4 regions of the Streptomyces sp. Q2 genome follow, and region 2 is predicted to be linked to each of the others. Evidence: riboswitches for the same ligand, from Rfam matches in the RefSeq annotation. Region 2 holds a riboswitch; each other region holds the start of a gene.
What was found. A riboswitch is a leader RNA that binds a small molecule or an ion and turns the genes downstream of it on or off. The one in region 2 is predicted to bind cobalamin.

Region 1 (4,300 bases), on a different contig from region 2:
AGGAGGTGCCGTGGTAGACCTCGGAGAGCCACTGCGAGAACTCCTGGTAGTCCCACACCCGCCGCAGGCACGCCTCCGAGTAGCCGTCCAGGCCGGTCTCGTCGCCCTTGGTGAGGTACCCGGCGAGGGCGTCGCCGAGGAGGAACGCGTCGTGCAGGGCGAGGTTCATCCCCTTCGCCGCGATGGGGGCGGTCAGGTGCGCGGCGTCCCCCGCCAGGAAGAGCCGGCCGAACACCATGGGCTCGACGACGTAGCTGTGCATGTCCAGGACACGCTTTTCGATCAGCCGCCCCTCGGTGAGCGGGCCGAGGCCGGTGGCCGCGAGCCGCTCCTGGAGCTGCGACCAGACGCGTTCGTGCGACCAGTTCTCCGGGTCGTCGCCGGGCGGGCACTCCAGGTAGTACCGGGTCACCTCGGGGCTGCGGGCCATGTGCCCGGCGAAACCGTTCGGGTGGATGCCGAACACGACACAGTCGTTGGACGGAGGGGCCTCGGCGAGCAGCGCCAGCCAGCCGATGCCGTAGTCGTGCCGGGAGATGTGCGCCTGCTCGGGCAGGGCGCCACGGGTCGCCCCGCGCCCTCCGTCGCACCCCGCGACGAAGTCGCACTCGACGACCTCCCGCTCGCCCGTCTCCGCGCCGACGTACGACACCGAGGGCCGGTCGGTGTCCAGATCGTGCAGCTGGACGTTCCGCACGCCGAACCGCACCTGCCCGCTCCGCACGTCCGCGTACTCGCGCACCAGGTCCGTCACCAGCAACGGCTGCGGGTAGACGAAGTGATGCGTCCCCGTCAGCTCCACGTACGAGAAACGGAAGCGCTCACCGCCGAACCGGAACTCGCACTCGGTGTGCAGCTGCGCGCGCTGCAGCAAGGTGTCCGCGAGACCACGCCGCTGAAGCCCGCGCACGGCCCACTCCTCGAGGAGGCCCGCCCGCGGCCGCTGCTCGATGAACTCACGCGTCTCCGTCTCCAGCACGAGGCAGTCGACGCCGGCGGCCCGCAGGATGTTGCCGACGGTGAGCCCGGCGGGCCCGGCACCCACGACAACGACCGGAAAGCGTTGCGGAGCAACGGAGTTGGGAGGACTGGTGGCGGTCACCCGCACATTATGTCGGGGCGTCCGGGAGGGTTTCGGCAATTCCGGACGCAGCGGAATGCCCGCGTGACCACCCGAGCTGTCAGAGGTGTTGGTGCTGCGGGCGGCCAGGCACCGGCCCCTCGGTGTCCTCAGGGGGCGATGGGCCCGTCCGTCAGCCCAGGCGGGGGATCTCGATCGCCGGGCAGCGGTCCATCACCATTTCCAGCCCCGCGGCCCGGGTGCGGTCGTACGCGGCCTCGTCGATGACCCCGAGCTGGAACCAGACGGCCTGCGCACCCCTCGCCACCGCCTCGTCGGCGACCGCTCCGGCGAGGTCGCTGTTCACGAACACGTCCACGACGTCCACGTCGAAGGGGATGTCCGCGAGCGAGGCGTACCCCTGCTCCCCGTGCACCGTCTCCGCCTTGGGATGCACCGGCACGATCCGCTTGCCGTAGCGCTGCAGCACCTCTGCCACGCCGTACGCGGCGCGCTGCCGGTTCGACGACAGGCCGACCACGGCCCAGGTGTCACCGAGCCCGGTGAGGATCTTGCGGACCGTTGCCTCGTCGCCGTACACGGTGGTCTCCTCGGGGTCGCGAACGCACTGACCTCTGGCACAACAGCGCGCCGCGACCGTGGATTCCCCACCGTGATAGCTTGCCGAGGCCAGTCGAACCCATGACACGTGGGTCAGGGAATCCGGTGCGAATCCGGAGCTGACGCGCAGCGGTGAGGGTGACGGGCGGGGCCTCGGCCACTGGACGACGGTGTGTCGTCTGGGAAGGCGCCCCGACCGGATGATCCCGAGTCCGAAAACCTGCTGGCGGCCCTCGCGGTGACGTACGGCGGGGGAGCACCGTACGACCGGGCTCCGCGTTCGAGCCCTCGACGATCGAGGACCATTCCCGTGCAGATAGCACGTCTTGCCCGTCCCTCCGCCCTGCTCGCGGCCGGATCCCTGCTCCTGGCAGGCTGCGGCGACGCCGGCACATCCGCTGCGAAGGCCGCGGTCAGTCTCGACAACTGCGGCCGTACGGTACGCGTCGAGGCCCCGCCGGAGCGTGCCGTCTCCCTCAACCAGGGCACCACCGAGATCATGCTCTCCCTCGGCCTCGCCGACCGGATGGCGGGGACGGCGACCTGGACCGACCCCGTGATGAAGGGCCTGGAGAAGGCGAACGCGAAGGTGGAGCGGATCGCCGACAACAACCCCTCCTTCGAGCGCGTCCTGGACGCCGAGCCGGACTTCGTCGCCGCCTCCTTCGTCTCCACGCTGGGGAAGGGGGGAGTGGCCTCGCGGGAGCAGTTCGAGAAGCTCGGCGTGCCCACGTACGTCTCCCCGTCCGACTGCGCCGGCAAGGACAACTCCGGCGACGGCGACGGCGCACGGTCCGAGCCCCTTACCGCCGAGGCCGTCTACGGCGAAATACGTGACCTGGCAGCCGTCTTCGGGGTGAAGGAACGGGGCGACAAGCTCGTCGGCGAGCTCAAGGCGCGGATGGCGAAAGCCACTTCCGGCATCCACGCCTCGGACGTGACCCTCCTGTACTGGTTCGCCAACTCCGAGTCGCCCTACATGGCGGGCTGCTGCGGCGCTCCCGGCGTCATCACGCGCTCCCTGGGCGCCAAGAACGTCTTCGACGACACACACGACGAATGGCCGCAGATCAACTGGGAGACGGTCGCCGACCGGGACCCCGACGTCCTCGTCATCGGCGACCTGACCCGCAAGTCGCAGACCGCCGAGTCGGCCGAGAAGAAGATCGCCTTCCTGGAGTCCAACCCGGTCACCAGGAACATGGCCGCCGTCCGGCACCAGCGGTACGTCCTGCTGAGCGGGCAGGCCATGAACCCGACCATCCGCACGATCGAGGGCGTGGAGCGGGTCGCGGCCGGCCTGCGCGAGTTCGGGCTCGTGAAGTGACCGCCCGGGCGGTCCTGCTCGGTGCGGCCGGGACGGTCCTGCTGTGCTGCTCCCTCGCCGTCGCCATCACCATCGGCCCGGCCGACATCCAAGTCGCCGACGTGTGGTCCGTCGTCGCTGCCCATCTGGGCGTCGGCACCTCGGAGTTGACGCCGATCCGGGACGGCATCGTGTGGCAGCTCAGGCTGCCGCGCACGCTCCTCGCGGCCGTGTGCGGCGCCGGACTCGCCGTGTGCGGCGCGGTGATGCAGTCGCTGCTGCGCAACCCGCTCGCCGACCCGTTCGTCCTCGGGGTGTCCTCGGGCGCGTCGACCGGGGCCGTACTGGTGGTCGTGCTGGGCGTCGGCGGGGGCGCGGTGTCGGTCCCGGCGGGCGCGTTCCTCGGCGCCCTGGTGTCGTTCGCGCTCGTGCTGTTCCTCAGCCACACGCTCGGCGGCGGCACCGACCTGGTCGTCCTCGCCGGCGTCGCCGCCATGCAGCTCTTCTCCGCCCTCACCTCGTTCGTCGTGATGACCGCGGCCGACGCCGAGACCACCCGGGGCGTCCTCTTCTGGCTCCTCGGCTCCCTCGGCGGGGCGGGCTGGACCGACGTGTGGGTGTGCTTCGCCGTCCTGGCCGTGGCGCTGGTGGTGTGCCTGTCGTACGCCCGCACCCTGGACGCCTTCGCCTTCGGGCAGGACGCGGCGGCCGCCCTCGGGGTGTCCGTGGCCCGCACCCGTCTGGTGCTGCTGTGCGTCACGGCCCTGCTCACGGCCGCGCTGGTCAGCTCGGCCGGGGCCATCGGCTTCGTCGGGCTGGTGCTGCCGCACGCCGCCCGCGCCCTGGTCGGCCCCGGCCACGCCCGGCTGCTGCCGGTCACCGCGCTGGCCGGGGCGGTCTTCCTGGTGTGGGTCGACACGCTGGCCCGCACGGTCCTCGACCCGCAGGAGGTGCCGGTGGGTGTCGTGACGTCCCTGATCGGAGTGCCGGCCTTCGTGGCGGTGCTGTACCGGACGCGGAGGGTGCGGTGAAGGAGACCCTGCGCACGGAGTCCGACGCGCCCGCCGCCTCAGCCGAGGGCCTGCGTGCCGACCGGGTGAGCCGCCGAGCCGACGGCCGCCTCATCCTGGACGGCGTCACCCTCGCGCCCGCACCGGGCTCCACCGTCGGTCTCCTCGGCCCCAACGGCTCCGGCAAGTCCACCCTGCTGCGGCTGCTGGCCGGCCTGCTCGGGCCGAGCGCCGGCGTCGTCACGCTCGACGGCACACCGGTGGCCGGTCTGCCCCGCCGCGAGGTCGCCCGGCGCCTCGCCG
Region 2 (4,300 bases):
ACCGCGCTCGCCGAGGTGTACGACGTCCATCTCGCCGAGGCCGAGGAGACCATCGAGACCTCGCTGGCCACCCCGCGCGAGGCCGGCCTGCTCGGCACCGACGTCGGCCTGCCGATGCTGATGCTGTCCCGCCACTCGCTGGACCGGCAGGGCGAGCCGGTGGAGTGGGTGCGGTCCGTCTACCGCGGGGACCGCTACAAGTTCGTGGCCCGCCTCAAGCGCCCCCAGGACTAGCGCGGACGAGTGCCGCACGCGGTGTGGCGCAACCGCCGCTCCTGCTCTACGGTCCTCCCGTCGCCGCATGGACGGACGGGAGGACTCCCCGGTGCGTACACACAGAACCAGCACATACCGATATGCGGACGAGGTCTTCCGCTCTCCTGACAGCGTCGCCTAGATTGCCTGCGCATTACACAGATGATCAGTGAGGGGACGGAGCCCCGGTATGTCCAATGCGCCTGAAGTGAGACCACCGGTGGTGACACCGGTCCGCGTGGTCATCGCGCTCTGTCTCGTCGCACCCTTCGTGGCGATGCTGTGGGTGGGGTCGTACGCGAAGGTCGACCCCGCCTTCATCGGCATCCCGTTCTTCTACTGGTACCAGATGGCGTGGGTGCTGATCTCGACAGCGCTGACGATGCTCGCGTACAAGCTGTGGCGCCGTGACCAGAGCGGCCGTCAGGAAGGTGCCGACAAGTGAACGACGGCGTGAACGGCGTCGCACTCGCCGTCTTCATCTTCTTCTTCCTGGCCGTCACGATCCTGGGCTTCCTGGCAGCGCGCTGGCGCAAGGCCGCCAACGAGCACAGCCTCGACGAATGGGGCCTGGGCGGCCGGTCGTTCGGCACCTGGGTCACCTGGTTCCTGCTCGGCGGCGACCTGTACACGGCGTACACCTTCGTCGCCGTACCGGCGGCGATCTACGCGGCGGGCGCGGCCGGCTTCTTCGCGGTGCCCTACACCATCCTGGTCTACCCGCTGATCTTCACCTTCCTGCCCCGCCTGTGGTCGGTCTCGCACAAGCACGGGTACGTGACGACCTCGGACTTCGTGCGCGGCCGTCACGGCTCCAAGGGCCTGTCGCTCGCCGTGGCCGTGACCGGCATCCTCGCGACGATGCCGTACATCGCGCTCCAACTGGTCGGTATCCAGGCCGTCCTCGACGTGATGGGCGTCGGCGGCGGTGAGGACACCAACTGGTTCGTCAAGGACCTGCCGCTGCTGATCGCCTTCGGTGTGCTCGCGGCGTACACCTACTCGTCGGGGCTGCGCGCGCCCGCGCTGATCGCGTTCGTGAAGGACACGCTGATCTACATCGTCATCGCGGTGGCGATCATCTACATCCCGATCAAGCTGGGCGGGTTCGACGAGATCTTCGCCAAGGCGAGCGAGGCGTACGGCCAGACCAACCCGGCCACCGGCGCGCCGCGCGGGGCGCTGGTCCCGGCGGAGGCCGGTCAGTGGACCTACGCCACGCTGGCGTTGGGCTCCGCCCTCGCGCTCTTCATGTACCCGCACTCGATCACGGCGACGCTGTCCTCGAAGAGCCGCGAGGTGATCCGCCGCAACACCACGATCCTGCCGCTGTACTCGCTGATGCTGGGCCTGCTGGCGCTGCTGGGCTTCATGGCGATCGCGGCCGGAGTCAAGGTGAGCAACGGGCAGTTGGCCATCCCCCAGCTCTTCGAGAACATGTTCCCCGACTGGTTCGCGGGCGTGGCCTTCGCGGCGATCGGCATCGGCGCGCTGGTGCCGGCGGCGATCATGTCGATCGCGGCCGCGAACCTTTTCACCCGCAACATCTACAAGGACTTCATCAAGCCGGACGCCACGCCGGAGCAGGAGACCAAGGTCTCCAAGCTGGTGTCGCTCCTGGTGAAGGTGGGCGCGCTGGCCTTCGTCCTCACCATGGACAAGACGGTCGCCATCAACTTCCAGCTGCTCGGCGGCATCTGGATCCTGCAGACCTTCCCCGCCCTGGTCGGCGGCCTGTTCACACGGTGGTTCCACCGCTGGGCCCTGCTCGCCGGCTGGGCGGTCGGCATGGTCTACGGCACGGTCGCCGCGTACGGGGTGGCCTCGCCGACGCAGAAGCACTTCGGCGGCTCGTCCAAGGAGATCCCCGGCATCGGGGAGATCGGCTACATCGGCCTGACGGCGTTCCTCCTCAACGTCGCCGTCACGGTGGTCCTCACCTTCGTCCTGAAGGCGCTGAAGGCCCCCGAGGGAATCGACGAGACGTCCCCGGAGGACTACACGGCGGACGCCGGCGACCCGGGCGTCCAGGTGGAGCTGCCGCCGGCGACCGCGGGCACCTCGCACTGAGCGGTACGTCATCACGGGCCGCCGGAGAAATCCGGCGGCCCGTTGCCGTGTCCCCGCCCGCCGCCAACCTCGGCGGCCGCGACGGGCGTCGACGACATCACTCTCGTCACCTATGAGTTGACGCTCTGAAACCAGCGCGACACAACATATGGGGGTGCTTTCCTCACCCGGCACAAGATGTATGCTCATGCTCGCTGTCGCCGCAGGGGAATCCGGTGCGAATCCGGAACTGTCCCGCAACGGTGTACTCATGCGCGTTTATGCGTGCACGGGAGTCAGTCCGAGGACCTGCCGACAGCGCGCCCGGCCATCAGGCCCGGGTGCCATGACGTCCGGGCCTCGTGGAATGGGCCGGTGGACGCGACGCCGCGTGCGCTCGTGTGCTGCCGCCTGCCCTCCGCAAGGTCCCCGTGCCGAGCGAGGGAGAGCCCCACGTGACCATCGCGCCAGCAGATCCGGCCTCAGTGACACCGGTGGCCGACGACGGTCCCGGGACCGTGTTGCTGCGGATCCTGACCGAGCTGACCGCCGACCTCCCCGACGCCGATCCCGGCCGGGTCGCCGCCGCCGCGTTGCGCGGCCGGTCCGCGCGGGCTGACGGGACGGAACTGCGCGAGCTGGCCACCGAGGCGGCCGCCGGCCTCATCTCCGAGGACCCCGCCTACTCGCGGCTCGCCGCCCGCCTGCTGACGGTCAGCATCCGCGCCGAGGCCGCCTCCCAGGGCGTCACGTCCTTCACCGAGTCGGTGGCGGTGGGCCACCGCGAGGGCCTCGTCGCGGACCGTACGGCCGAGTTCGTGCGGGTGCACGCCGACCGCCTCGACGCCCTGGTCGACCTGCACGCCGACGACCGCTTCGGCTACTTCGGCCTGCGCACCCTGCACAGCCGCTATCTGCTCCGGCACCCGATCACCCGCCGGGTGATCGAGACGCCCCAGCACTTCATGCTCCGGGTGGCGTCCGGGCTCGCCGAGGACGACACGGTCAGGGCTCTCGACGAAGTCGCCGCCCTCTACCGGCTCATGAGCCGCCTCGACTACCTCCCCTCCTCCCCCACCCTCTTCAACTCCGGCACCCGGCACCCCCAGATGTCGTCGTGCTACCTCCTGGACTCCCCGAAGGACGAGCTGGACTCCATCTACGACCGCTACCACCAGGTCGCCCGGCTCTCCAAGCACGCGGGCGGCATCGGCATCGCCTACTCCCGCATCCGCTCCCGCGGTTCGCTGATCCGCGGCACGAACGGGCACTCCAACGGCATCGTCCCGTTCCTGAAGACCCTCGACGCCTCCGTCGCCGCGGTGAACCAGGGCGGCCGGCGCAAGGGCGCGGCCGCGGTCTACCTGGAGACCTGGCACTCTGACATCGAGGAGTTCCTGGAGCTGCGCGACAACACCGGTGAGGACGCCCGCCGTACGCACAACCTGAACCTCGCGCACTGGATCCCGGACGAGTTCATGCGCCGCGTGAGCGCCGACGCGCCCTGGTCGCTGTTCTCCCCCGCCGACGTGCCCGAGCTGGTGGACCTGTGGGGCGAGGAGTTCGACGCCGCCTATCGCGAGGCCGAGGAAAAGGGCCTCGCGCGCAAGACCATCCCCGCCCGTGACCTGTACGGCCGCATGATGCGCACCCTCGCGCAGACCGGCAACGGCTGGATGACTTTCAAGGACGCCGCCAACCGCACGGCCAACCAGACGGCCGAGCCGGGCCACGTCGTGCACTCCTCCAACCTCTGCACGGAGATCCTGGAGGTCACGGACGACGGGGAGACGGCGGTGTGCAACCTGGGGTCGGTGAACCTCGGCGCGTTCGTCGACCGGACGGCCGGGGACATCGACTGGGACCGCCTCGACGAGACCGTCCGCACCGCCGTCACCTTCCTCGACCGCGTGGTCGACATCAACTTCTACCCGACCGAGCAGGCGGGCCGCTCCAACGCCAGGTGGCGCCCGGTGGGCCTCGGCGCGATGGGCCT
Region 3 (4,300 bases), on a different contig from region 2:
CCGTCGTCCGCCCGAAGGGCGGGCTTTGCGGCGTCAGGTGCGTGCTCTCGGCGTGCCGGGGGCAGGCCCTCGTACCGGTTGTACGTGGCCCTGCGCCCGGTGCGGCGGGTGGGGGCACCTCCCAGGCCCTTGAGGCAGTGGGGGAGCGTGCATGGCGTCGCGGGGCAGGCGGGAATGTGATGACAGGGCCTAGGCATGCCCGCGCCGCCTTGCCTGCCACACGGCCGCCGCGCCCAGTACTGCCACGGCCGCGGCGCCCGCGAGCAGGCCGAGAGACGGGCCCTGGTCCTCGGTGTCCTTCTTCGGCGCGGCCGTCGGTTGCCTACGCCCCACCGGCTCCCCGCATCCCGTCTCCGGATACCCCGAGATCGCGCACAACAGGGCGTTGGTGTTGTAGCGGAGGGGCTTGGCCACGGCGGCCAGGGCCTCGGCCGTCGTGGCGTCGGGGGCGGTCACCGCGCATGCCGTACGGGCCGCCGGCGGGGTTTCGCCGGCCGGGGCGTCCGTCGGCGTACCGAAGTCGATGACCAGGGCGACCCGCTTCCTGCCGTCCTGCGCCGGCGTCTTCGCGCAGATCGTCGTGAAGTCGGCCGTGCCGCGCGGCTTGGTCGCGTCGCCGGAGTCCTCGCTGACCGCGAAACGGAAGCCCTGGACGTCGCCGTCGGAGGGACGGGTGGTCGAGGGACCCTGGGCGGCGTACGTCCACTGGTCGCCGTCACGTTCCCAGAACGACCAGTAGCGGTAGCCGGCCGCCTGGGCCTGGCCCGCGGTCCCGAGGAGCGGGAACGCGGCCAGCAGCACAAGGGCCGCGGCCCGGCGGCGGATCACGGCTGCTGCCTCTTCCTGCGGCTGCTCAGCAGGAAACCGACGCCCGCTCCGGCGGCGAGGCCGGCGCCGACCATCCACCAGACATCGCCGTTGCCGGAGCCGTCCGCGGAGTCGTCGCCGGAGTCGTCCTTGTCGCCGGCGTCGCTCTCGGCGGTCGCCGGCTGCGGAGCCGGCCCTGTCGCGTTGAGCTGCTTCACCAGGTCCGCCCCGCCGAAGTCACGCGGGTCCGTGTCGGTCGCGTGGGCGGCGAAGATCAGCTGGGCGTAGGCGGCGGGGCCGCTCTGTGCCGCCCAGGCGGAGGAGTTCCGCTCCAGCCACTCCAGCGACTTCTTCGCCTCCGCCGTCTGACCCTGAGCGGCGAGGGCGACGACGGCGTCGGCGGTGTTGCCGTAGTCGGGCTGGTCGGTGGAGCCGGGGAGGGCGGAGGTGAGGTGGCCGTCCTTGGCGAGGGCCTTGGTGAGGTAGGCGGCGCCGTTGGCGGCGGCCTGCTGCGGGGACGGATAGCCGGAGTCCGAGCAGGTGGCGGCCTCCGTCTGCTTCGCGGGCTCGACCGCGAGTCCCTGGCCGAGCGCGCCGACGACACCCGCCGCTGTGGCGTCCGCGTTGGCGGCCAGCTTGCCCTCCCTGTCGGGCTGGAAGGCGAAGGCACCGGCGCCGGAGCCCTCGCACGGCAGGGCGAGCTTCACCAGGGCGTCGTACGGCCCCTGTTCACCCTTGTGTACGTCCTGCGGCTTCTCTCCCACGGCGGTCAGCGCGCCGACGACCACGGACGTCGAGTTGGTGTCGCTGGCGCCGCCGGGGGTGTAGCCCCAGCCGCCGTCCTTGTTCTGCACGGACTTGAGCCAGGCGACGGCCTTGCCGGTGACGGCGTCGTGGCCGCCGAGCGCGGCGAGGGCCTGGACGGCGGCGGCGGTGTTGTTGGTGTCGACCATCAGCTTCGGGTCGCAGGCCGTGGAGGTGTCGGCCCGGTAGGGGGCGAAGGCGCCGTTCGCGCACTGCTGCCCGGTCAGCCAGGACACGGACTTCGCGGCCGGCTTCACCCCCACCGTGTGCTGGGCGAGCAGGGCGAGGGACTGGCGCCAGACACCGTCGTACGTCGGGTCCGTGCCGCCGTAGAGCGCGGCGGGCAACGCCTGCGAGGCGGAGGGGGACGGGTCGGCGGCGACGGCGGGCGCGGCGGCCCCGATCACGGCGGTGGCGGCGGCCAGCACCGCGGCGCTGCGGCGGACGTTCATGATCGGCGGGTGCCTCTCCCTGTCAGGGAGCCGGGCAGCACGGGACACCCCGGCGGCTCGGCTCCGTATACCTCGACGGTGCCGCACACCGGCCGGTTTGCCGGTGCACGTGAGCCGGTCACGATCCGTGCGGGGCAGTCCGGCTCACCGTCCTTGATAAACGGTTCACGGTTGCGGGTCAGCGCCGGAATTGCACCGGCTTCCCCCCGTACGGGTGTGATACGACCCGGCCACTCTACCGGCCCGTAACGAAGCCCCTGAGGGCAGCCTGTGCGCCCGGGTAGGTTCGGCCCCATGCAGCCGACGGGGAGACTGCTCGGCTCCGGCCGAGCGAACGACGTGTACGAGATCGACGAGGCGTGGGTGCTGCGCCGCGACCGTGAGGGGTACGGGGACGCGGCCGCCGAGGGTGAGGTGATGGAGCACGTGCGCGGCCACGGCTATCCGGTGCCGCGCGTCCGCCCGGCCGACTCCACGCGCACCGACCTGGTGCTGGAGCGGCTGTACGGCCCGACGATGCTGCAGGCGGTCCTGACCGGCTCCCTCGCCCTCGACGAGGCGGGCGCCACCCTCGCCGGACTGCTGCGCGACCTGCACGCGGTCCCGCCCCGCCGCTCCACCGGCCGCGTCCTCCACCTCGACCTCCACCCGGACAACGTCGTCCTCACCGCCGACGGCCCTCGGGTCATCGACTGGAGCAACGCGGAGGAGGGCGATCCGGGCCTGGACTGGGGCATCTCCGCGATGATCCTCGCCCAGGCCGCCGTCACCGACGAAGCGCTCGCCGACCCCGCCCGCACGATGCTCGGCGCTCTGCTCGCCGACCCGACCCACCTCACCGAGGCGGGCCTGACGCAGGCCCGGCAGCGACGGGCGGACAACCCGACGATGAGCCGCCGGGAGGTCGAACTGCTCGGCGAGGCGGAGGACTTGATCCGCTCGGTCGTGTCCTGAGTCGTGTCCTAGTCGCTGGTCCGGCCGCTCGCGTCCAGCACGTCGCTCGCGGCCGGAGGCCGAACGTCCAGGGGCTCGTCGAAGGCGCTGAACGCGGTGGTGCTGTGGTAGTCGGTGCCCTTGTAGACGACCTTGAGGAGGTGCGGCTCGCCCTCGGTGGCGACGTAGAACGTGTAGGTGCCCTTCTTGACCGCCTTGTCGGTCACGACCAGCGAAATGGCCGGTCTGCCGTCGACCTCGGTCGGTTCGCCCTTGGTCGCCTTGCCGAAGGAGGAGAACGGGTGGGTGCAGTTGGAGAGTCCGGCTTCCTCCGTTTCCCACGCCGTCTCCTTGGCCGGGGACTTGACCCAGCGCTCCTGTTCGCCCGTGCCGGCCACCTCCTTGCCCGCCATCTCCAGGTAGGCGCGGTTCGGCCGGACGTAGTCCGCGTCGCCGATCCGGATCTGTTCGAGGCGGGCCCCGTTGGTCCAGGTCCGACTGGACCTGCACGCGCCCTCGAGGTCGGTCGTCAGACGGCTGGTGGAGCCCTCGCCGGAGGCCACGGTGGTGGTCCTGGCGTCCACGGTCACCGACTCGAGTGCCTTCATCGTGTCGTTCGCGTCGTCCAGCAACTGCTCGGCGGACGGCTCCTCGGCGGAGGAACTCCCCGAGCAGCCGGCCACCGCCCCGCCGGTCGTCACGCAGGCCAGCGCGACCGTCATCACGGTCAGCGTTCTTCGCACGATTCCCCCCATTCCCTCCCCATTCCCCCTGATCATGGCCGGTTCAGGTTATCGAACCCATGCGCGGGGTGGGTCCGCCGAAGGGGAGGTGGAGGACGCGGGTGGCGAGCAGCCAGGTGCCGTCGGGGCGGCGGTGGAAGGAGTCCTCGTAGTGGCCGACCTGGACGGGCGGGCCGGACGGGACGGGATCCGTGCGGCCGTCGTGGCCGTCGACGCGGTACGTCGTGAAGTACGAGGTCGCCGTCGCCGTGTCCGGGGAGGTCACCGTGACGAGGATGTTGGACATCAGGCGACGGGAGAGGCGGTCGGCGGGGCGGGCGGCGAAGTACCGGCGCAGTGCGTCCCGGCCCTTGACCAGACGATCGCCGTCAGGCCACCGCCAGCTGCCGTCCTCGGTGAACAGCTCGGCGACGGAACCCGGTTCGCCGAGGTCGAGCCGGCGGACGAAGTCGATGACCAGGCGCTCACAGGCGCGCTCGGCGAGGAGACGGTCGATGGGGTCCGTGGGATCCATGGGGTCGTTGGTATCAACGGCGAGGTATGCGGCGCGACCGTTTTATG
Region 4 (4,300 bases), on a different contig from region 2:
CCAAGGTCGCGGTGGCCATGTCCGCCGTGCTGAACCTTGTAGGCGCTTTCCTCTCCGTGGAGGTCGCCAACACGATCTCCAAGGGTCTCGTCGACGAATCCGGCATCCGTCCCGAGGTCATCTTCGCCGCCCTGGTCGGCGCGATCCTCTGGAACCTGCTGACGTGGCTGGTCGGGCTCCCCTCCAGCTCCTCGCACGCCCTCATGGGCGGCCTCATCGGCGCCACCATCGCCTCCGCGGGCGTCGGCGCGGTGCACGGTGACGTCCTGGTCACCAAGGTCCTGATCCCGGCGATCGCCGCCCCGATCGTGGCGGGCCTGGCGGCGATGCTCGCCACGCGCCTGTCCTACTCCCTCGGCAAGAAGGCCGACGGCAAGGCCGCCGAGAAGGGCTACCGCGCCGGCCAGATCGCCTCCGCCGGCCTGGTCTCCCTGGCCCACGGCACCAACGACGCCCAGAAGACGATGGGCATCATCACCCTCGCCCTGGTCGCCGGCGGCGCCGTCGCCCCCGACTCGGACCCGCCCACCTGGGTCATCCTCTCCGCGGGCCTCGCCATCGCGCTCGGCACCTACCTCGGCGGCTGGCGCATCATCCGCACCATGGGCAAGGGCCTGACCGACCTCCAGCCGCAGCAGGGCTTCGCCGCCCAGACCAGCGCGGCCACGGTCATCCTGGCCTCCTCCCACCTCGGCTTCTCCCTGTCCACCACGCACTCCGTCTCCGGCTCGGTGATGGGCGCCGGACTCGGCCGCAAGGGCGGCGTGGTCCGCTGGTCGACGGCGACCCGCATGTTCGTGGCGTGGGGCCTGACCCTGCCCGCCGCGGCCCTGGTGGGCGCGCTCGCGGAGTATGTGACCGGCTTCGGCGCCTGGGGCACCGCCCTCGTCGCCGTCTTCCTCATCGCCTCCAGCGCGGCGATCTGGAAGCTCTCGCGCCGCGAGGTCGTCGACCACACGAACGTCAACGACAGCGAGGAGCCGGCCGGCGTGGTCACCACGGCGATCGCCGCCGTGACGCCGCCGCCGGTCGGGGCCTCGGTGACTGAGGACCTCACGGCCACGATCCCGGCCCCGGCCAGCGCGGCCGACCCCGCGGCCCCGTCGGCCGCGACCACCGTCTGAGCCCCGCCACCCAGGCACCAACCGGCATGAAGGAAGAACCAGCATGAAGATCGACTGGGCGGCCCTCGGATCCGTCTTCGGCATCAGCCTCCTGATCACCGTGACCCTCGTGGCCCTCTTCACCCTCGGCATCGTGGGCCTGTCCCGCCGCGAGCGGGCCGTCGCGCAGGGCGGCACGGCCGCTGCCGCGGTCACGGGTGCGTACGCGTGCTTCGCGGCCTGCGCGGCGGCTGTCGGGTACGGGATCTATCTGATCGTGGCCTGACGTCACGGCACGACAACCGGGCGGGTGCGGGGCTTCGGCCTCGCACCCGCCCGGTTGTCGCATGTCGGCGTCACCCGCGCGGTCGACGGCGACACGTGCGGGGCACACCGCCGGGCGGAGTGCCTCCGTGACGGACGCGCCGCTCAAACCATGCCCTTTCGGTACCTTCCACCCGTAACTACCGGCGCCTCATCCCTTCCTGACGGACCACATGCGTTGACGAAGCGTGATCACAAGCGCCTGACCGGAGAGCCGCCCCGCGCAGGCGAATCACCGGCCGGCCGGCCCCCGTGAGCCGACCGTCATGCCACCGATGTGGGTCTCAGCACACTCCCCTCTCGCAGGTCAACAGCAAGTTGACGGCCCTTCCAACCCCGTGGTGGACTGCCGGAGCCATGTACGGCGGTAGGAGAGGAAGCCGGTGTGAGTCCGGCGCGGTCCCGCCACTGTCACCGGGGTAGGAAGCCCCGGGAGCCAGGAACTCTCACCGCCGATCTCGTCGAACCAGGGCGCGGACACCCTGAGTGAGGACATATCGCCATGCGCGGCTGCCGTTCGAGGTTCAACACCAGCACCCTGTCTGTGACAGCGGTCGGCTGAGTCCATGCGTGCCGATCGCGTTTTCGCGTACGGCGCCGCCGCCGGCCTTCTCGGCGACCTCCTGCTCGGCGATCCACGCCGTGGGCATCCGGTCGCCGTGTTCGGGCGGGCCGCGGGTGCCGTGGAACGGGCGTTGTGGCGGGACCACCGGGGGTGGGGCGCGCTGCACGCCGTCGTGTGCGCCGGGGGCGCGGTCGCTGTCGGGGCCGTGGCCGCACGGAGCGTACGTACCTCCACTGCCGCTTCCCTCGCGCTCACCGGAGCCGCCACCTGGGCCGTGGTCGGCGGGACTTCACTCGCCCGGGAGGCCCGGGGCGTCGGGCAGGCCCTGGAGGCGGGGGACATCGACGCCGCGCGGGACCGGCTGCCGCATCTGTGCGGGCGGGATCCGCAGGCCCTCGACGCCGACGGGATCGCCCGGGCGGTCGTCGAGTCCGTTGCCGAGAACACCTCCGACGCGGTGGTCGGGGCGCTGGTGTGGGGAGCCGTGGGCGGTGTGCCCGGGCTGCTCGGCTTCCGGGCCGTGAACACCCTCGACGCCATGGTCGGCCACAAGTCGCCCCGGTATCGGCGGTACGGGTGGGCTTCCGCTCGGCTCGACGATCTCGCCGGGTGGCCGGGCGCGCGGCTCACCGCCGTGCTGGCCGCGCTGACGGGTTCGGATCCCCGGGGCGCCGTGCGTGCCTGGCGGGAGGACGCCGCGAAGCATCCGAGTCCCAACGCCGGGCCCGTGGAGGCCTCGTTCGCGGGGGCGCTCGGGGTGCGGCTCGGCGGGACGTTGTCGTACGGGGGGCGGATCGAGCATCGGCCTGTGCTGAACGGGGAGGGGCGTGCCGTGCGGGTGGGGGACATCGAGAGGGCTGTTCGGTTGTCGCAGCGGGTCGGGTGGCTCGCACTGGGGGTGAGTGCGGCGGGGGCACTGCTGCGGGGGCGCGTCAAGGGGCGCTCGGGGCCGCGGGCTGTGCCCACCGGTTCGGTCCCGCGCGCGGGTGGTGCGTCATGACCGGTGGTGGTCTTCTCGTCGCCGGTACCACCTCCGACGCCGGCAAGAGCGTCGTCACCGCCGGGATCTGCCGGTGGCTGGTGCGGCAGGGGGTCAAGGTCGCGCCGTTCAAGGCGCAGAACATGTCCCTCAATTCGTTCGTGACGCGTGAGGGTGCCGAGATCGGGCGGGCGCAGGCCATGCAGGCGCAGGCCTGCCGGGTCGAGCCGACCGCGCTGATGAACCCCGTGCTGCTCAAGCCGGGCGGTGAGCAGAGCAGTCAGGTCGTGCTGCTCGGCAAGCCGGTCGGTGAGCTCAGTGCGCGGGGGTATCACGGGGGGCGGCAGCAGAAGCTTCTCGGGACCGTTCTCGACTGTCTCGCCGAGTTGCGGGGCACGTATGACGCGGTGATCTGTGAGGGGGCCGGCAGCCCCGCCGAGATCAACCTGCGGCGGACGGACATCGTGAACATGGGGATCGCCCGGAATGCCGGGCTGCCCGTACTCGTGGTCGGTGACATCGACCGCGGCGGGGTCTTCGCCTCCTTCTTCGGGACCGTCGCGCTGCTGTCGCCGGAGGATCAGGCGCTCGTCGCGGGGTTCCTCGTGAACAAGTTCCGGGGGGACGTGTCCCTGCTCGAACCCGGGCTCGACATGCTGCACTCGCTCACCGGGCGGCGCACGTACGGCGTCCTGCCCTTCCGGCACGGGCTCGGCATCGACGAGGAGGACGGGCTGCGGGTCTCGCTGCGGGGGACGGTCAGGGAGTCGGTCGTGGCCCCGCCCGTCGGCGAGGACGTGTTGCGGGTCGCCGTCTGTGCGGTCCCGCTGATGTCCAACTTCACCGACGTCGACGCCCTGGCCGCCGAGCCGGGTGTCGTCGTGCGGTTCGTAGACCGGCCGGAGGAGTTGGCGGATGCCGACCTCGTCGTCATTCCGGGGACCCGGGGGACCGTACGGGCCCTGCAGTGGCTGCGGGAGCGGGGGCTTGCCGACGCCCTCGTCCGCAGGGCCGCCGAACAAAGGCCCATTCTCGGCATCTGCGGCGGCTTCCAGGTCCTCGGCGAGCACATCGAGGACGAGGTCGAGAGCCGGCAGGGGCATGTCGAGGGGATCGGGGTCCTTCCCGTCCGGGTGCGGTTCGCCCGCGAGAAGACCCTCACCCGGCCCGTCGGCGAGGCCCTCGGCGAACACGTCGAGGGGTACGAGATCCATCACGGGGTCGCCGAGATCGAGGGCGGGGAGCCCTTCTTGGACGGCTGCCGGGTCGGTCAGACCTGGGGCACCCACTGGCACGGCTCGCTGGAGTCGGACGGTTTCCGGCGGGCCT

Region 1: linked by a shared signal. The riboswitch ahead of ACWBNA_RS39240 (ABC transporter substrate-binding protein) and the one ahead of ACWBNA_RS03455 (ribonucleoside-diphosphate reductase subunit alpha) in region 2 are both predicted to bind cobalamin.
Region 3: linked by a shared signal. The riboswitch ahead of ACWBNA_RS27280 (SCO2321 family membrane protein) and the one ahead of ACWBNA_RS03455 (ribonucleoside-diphosphate reductase subunit alpha) in region 2 are both predicted to bind cobalamin.
Region 4: linked by a shared signal. The riboswitch ahead of ACWBNA_RS06135 (cobalamin biosynthesis protein) and the one ahead of ACWBNA_RS03455 (ribonucleoside-diphosphate reductase subunit alpha) in region 2 are both predicted to bind cobalamin.

The regions. Positions count from the first base shown of each region.
Region 1 covers NZ_JBXEJE010000048.1:7,072-11,371, reverse strand. The annotation lists gene ACWBNA_RS39250 (4-hydroxybenzoate 3-monooxygenase) at 1-1,102, opposite strand, end outside; gene ACWBNA_RS39245 (CoA-binding protein) at 1,254-1,661, opposite strand; cobalamin riboswitch at 1,735-1,923, shown strand; gene ACWBNA_RS39240 (ABC transporter substrate-binding protein) at 1,992-3,008, shown strand; gene ACWBNA_RS39235 (FecCD family ABC transporter permease) at 3,005-4,018, shown strand; gene ACWBNA_RS39230 (ABC transporter ATP-binding protein) at 4,015-4,300, shown strand, end outside.
Region 2 covers NZ_JBXEJE010000002.1:281,910-286,209, reverse strand. The annotation lists gene ACWBNA_RS03470 (GntR family transcriptional regulator) at 1-234, shown strand, start outside; gene ACWBNA_RS03465 (DUF3311 domain-containing protein) at 446-700, shown strand; gene mctP (monocarboxylate uptake permease MctP) at 697-2,325, shown strand; cobalamin riboswitch at 2,507-2,635, shown strand; gene ACWBNA_RS03455 (ribonucleoside-diphosphate reductase subunit alpha) at 2,760-4,300, shown strand, end outside.
Region 3 covers NZ_JBXEJE010000025.1:94,489-98,788, forward strand. The annotation lists gene ACWBNA_RS27275 (SCO2322 family protein) at 190-828, opposite strand; gene ACWBNA_RS27280 (SCO2321 family membrane protein) at 825-2,063, opposite strand; cobalamin riboswitch at 2,137-2,313, opposite strand; gene ACWBNA_RS27285 (phosphotransferase) at 2,358-3,017, shown strand; gene ACWBNA_RS27290 (LolA family protein) at 3,026-3,739, opposite strand; gene ACWBNA_RS27295 (nuclear transport factor 2 family protein) at 3,783-4,253, opposite strand.
Region 4 covers NZ_JBXEJE010000004.1:59,095-63,394, forward strand. The annotation lists gene ACWBNA_RS06125 (inorganic phosphate transporter) at 1-1,124, shown strand, start outside; gene ACWBNA_RS06130 (hypothetical protein) at 1,168-1,389, shown strand; cobalamin riboswitch at 1,753-1,892, shown strand; gene ACWBNA_RS06135 (cobalamin biosynthesis protein) at 1,994-2,992, shown strand; gene ACWBNA_RS06140 (cobyric acid synthase) at 2,989-4,300, shown strand, end outside.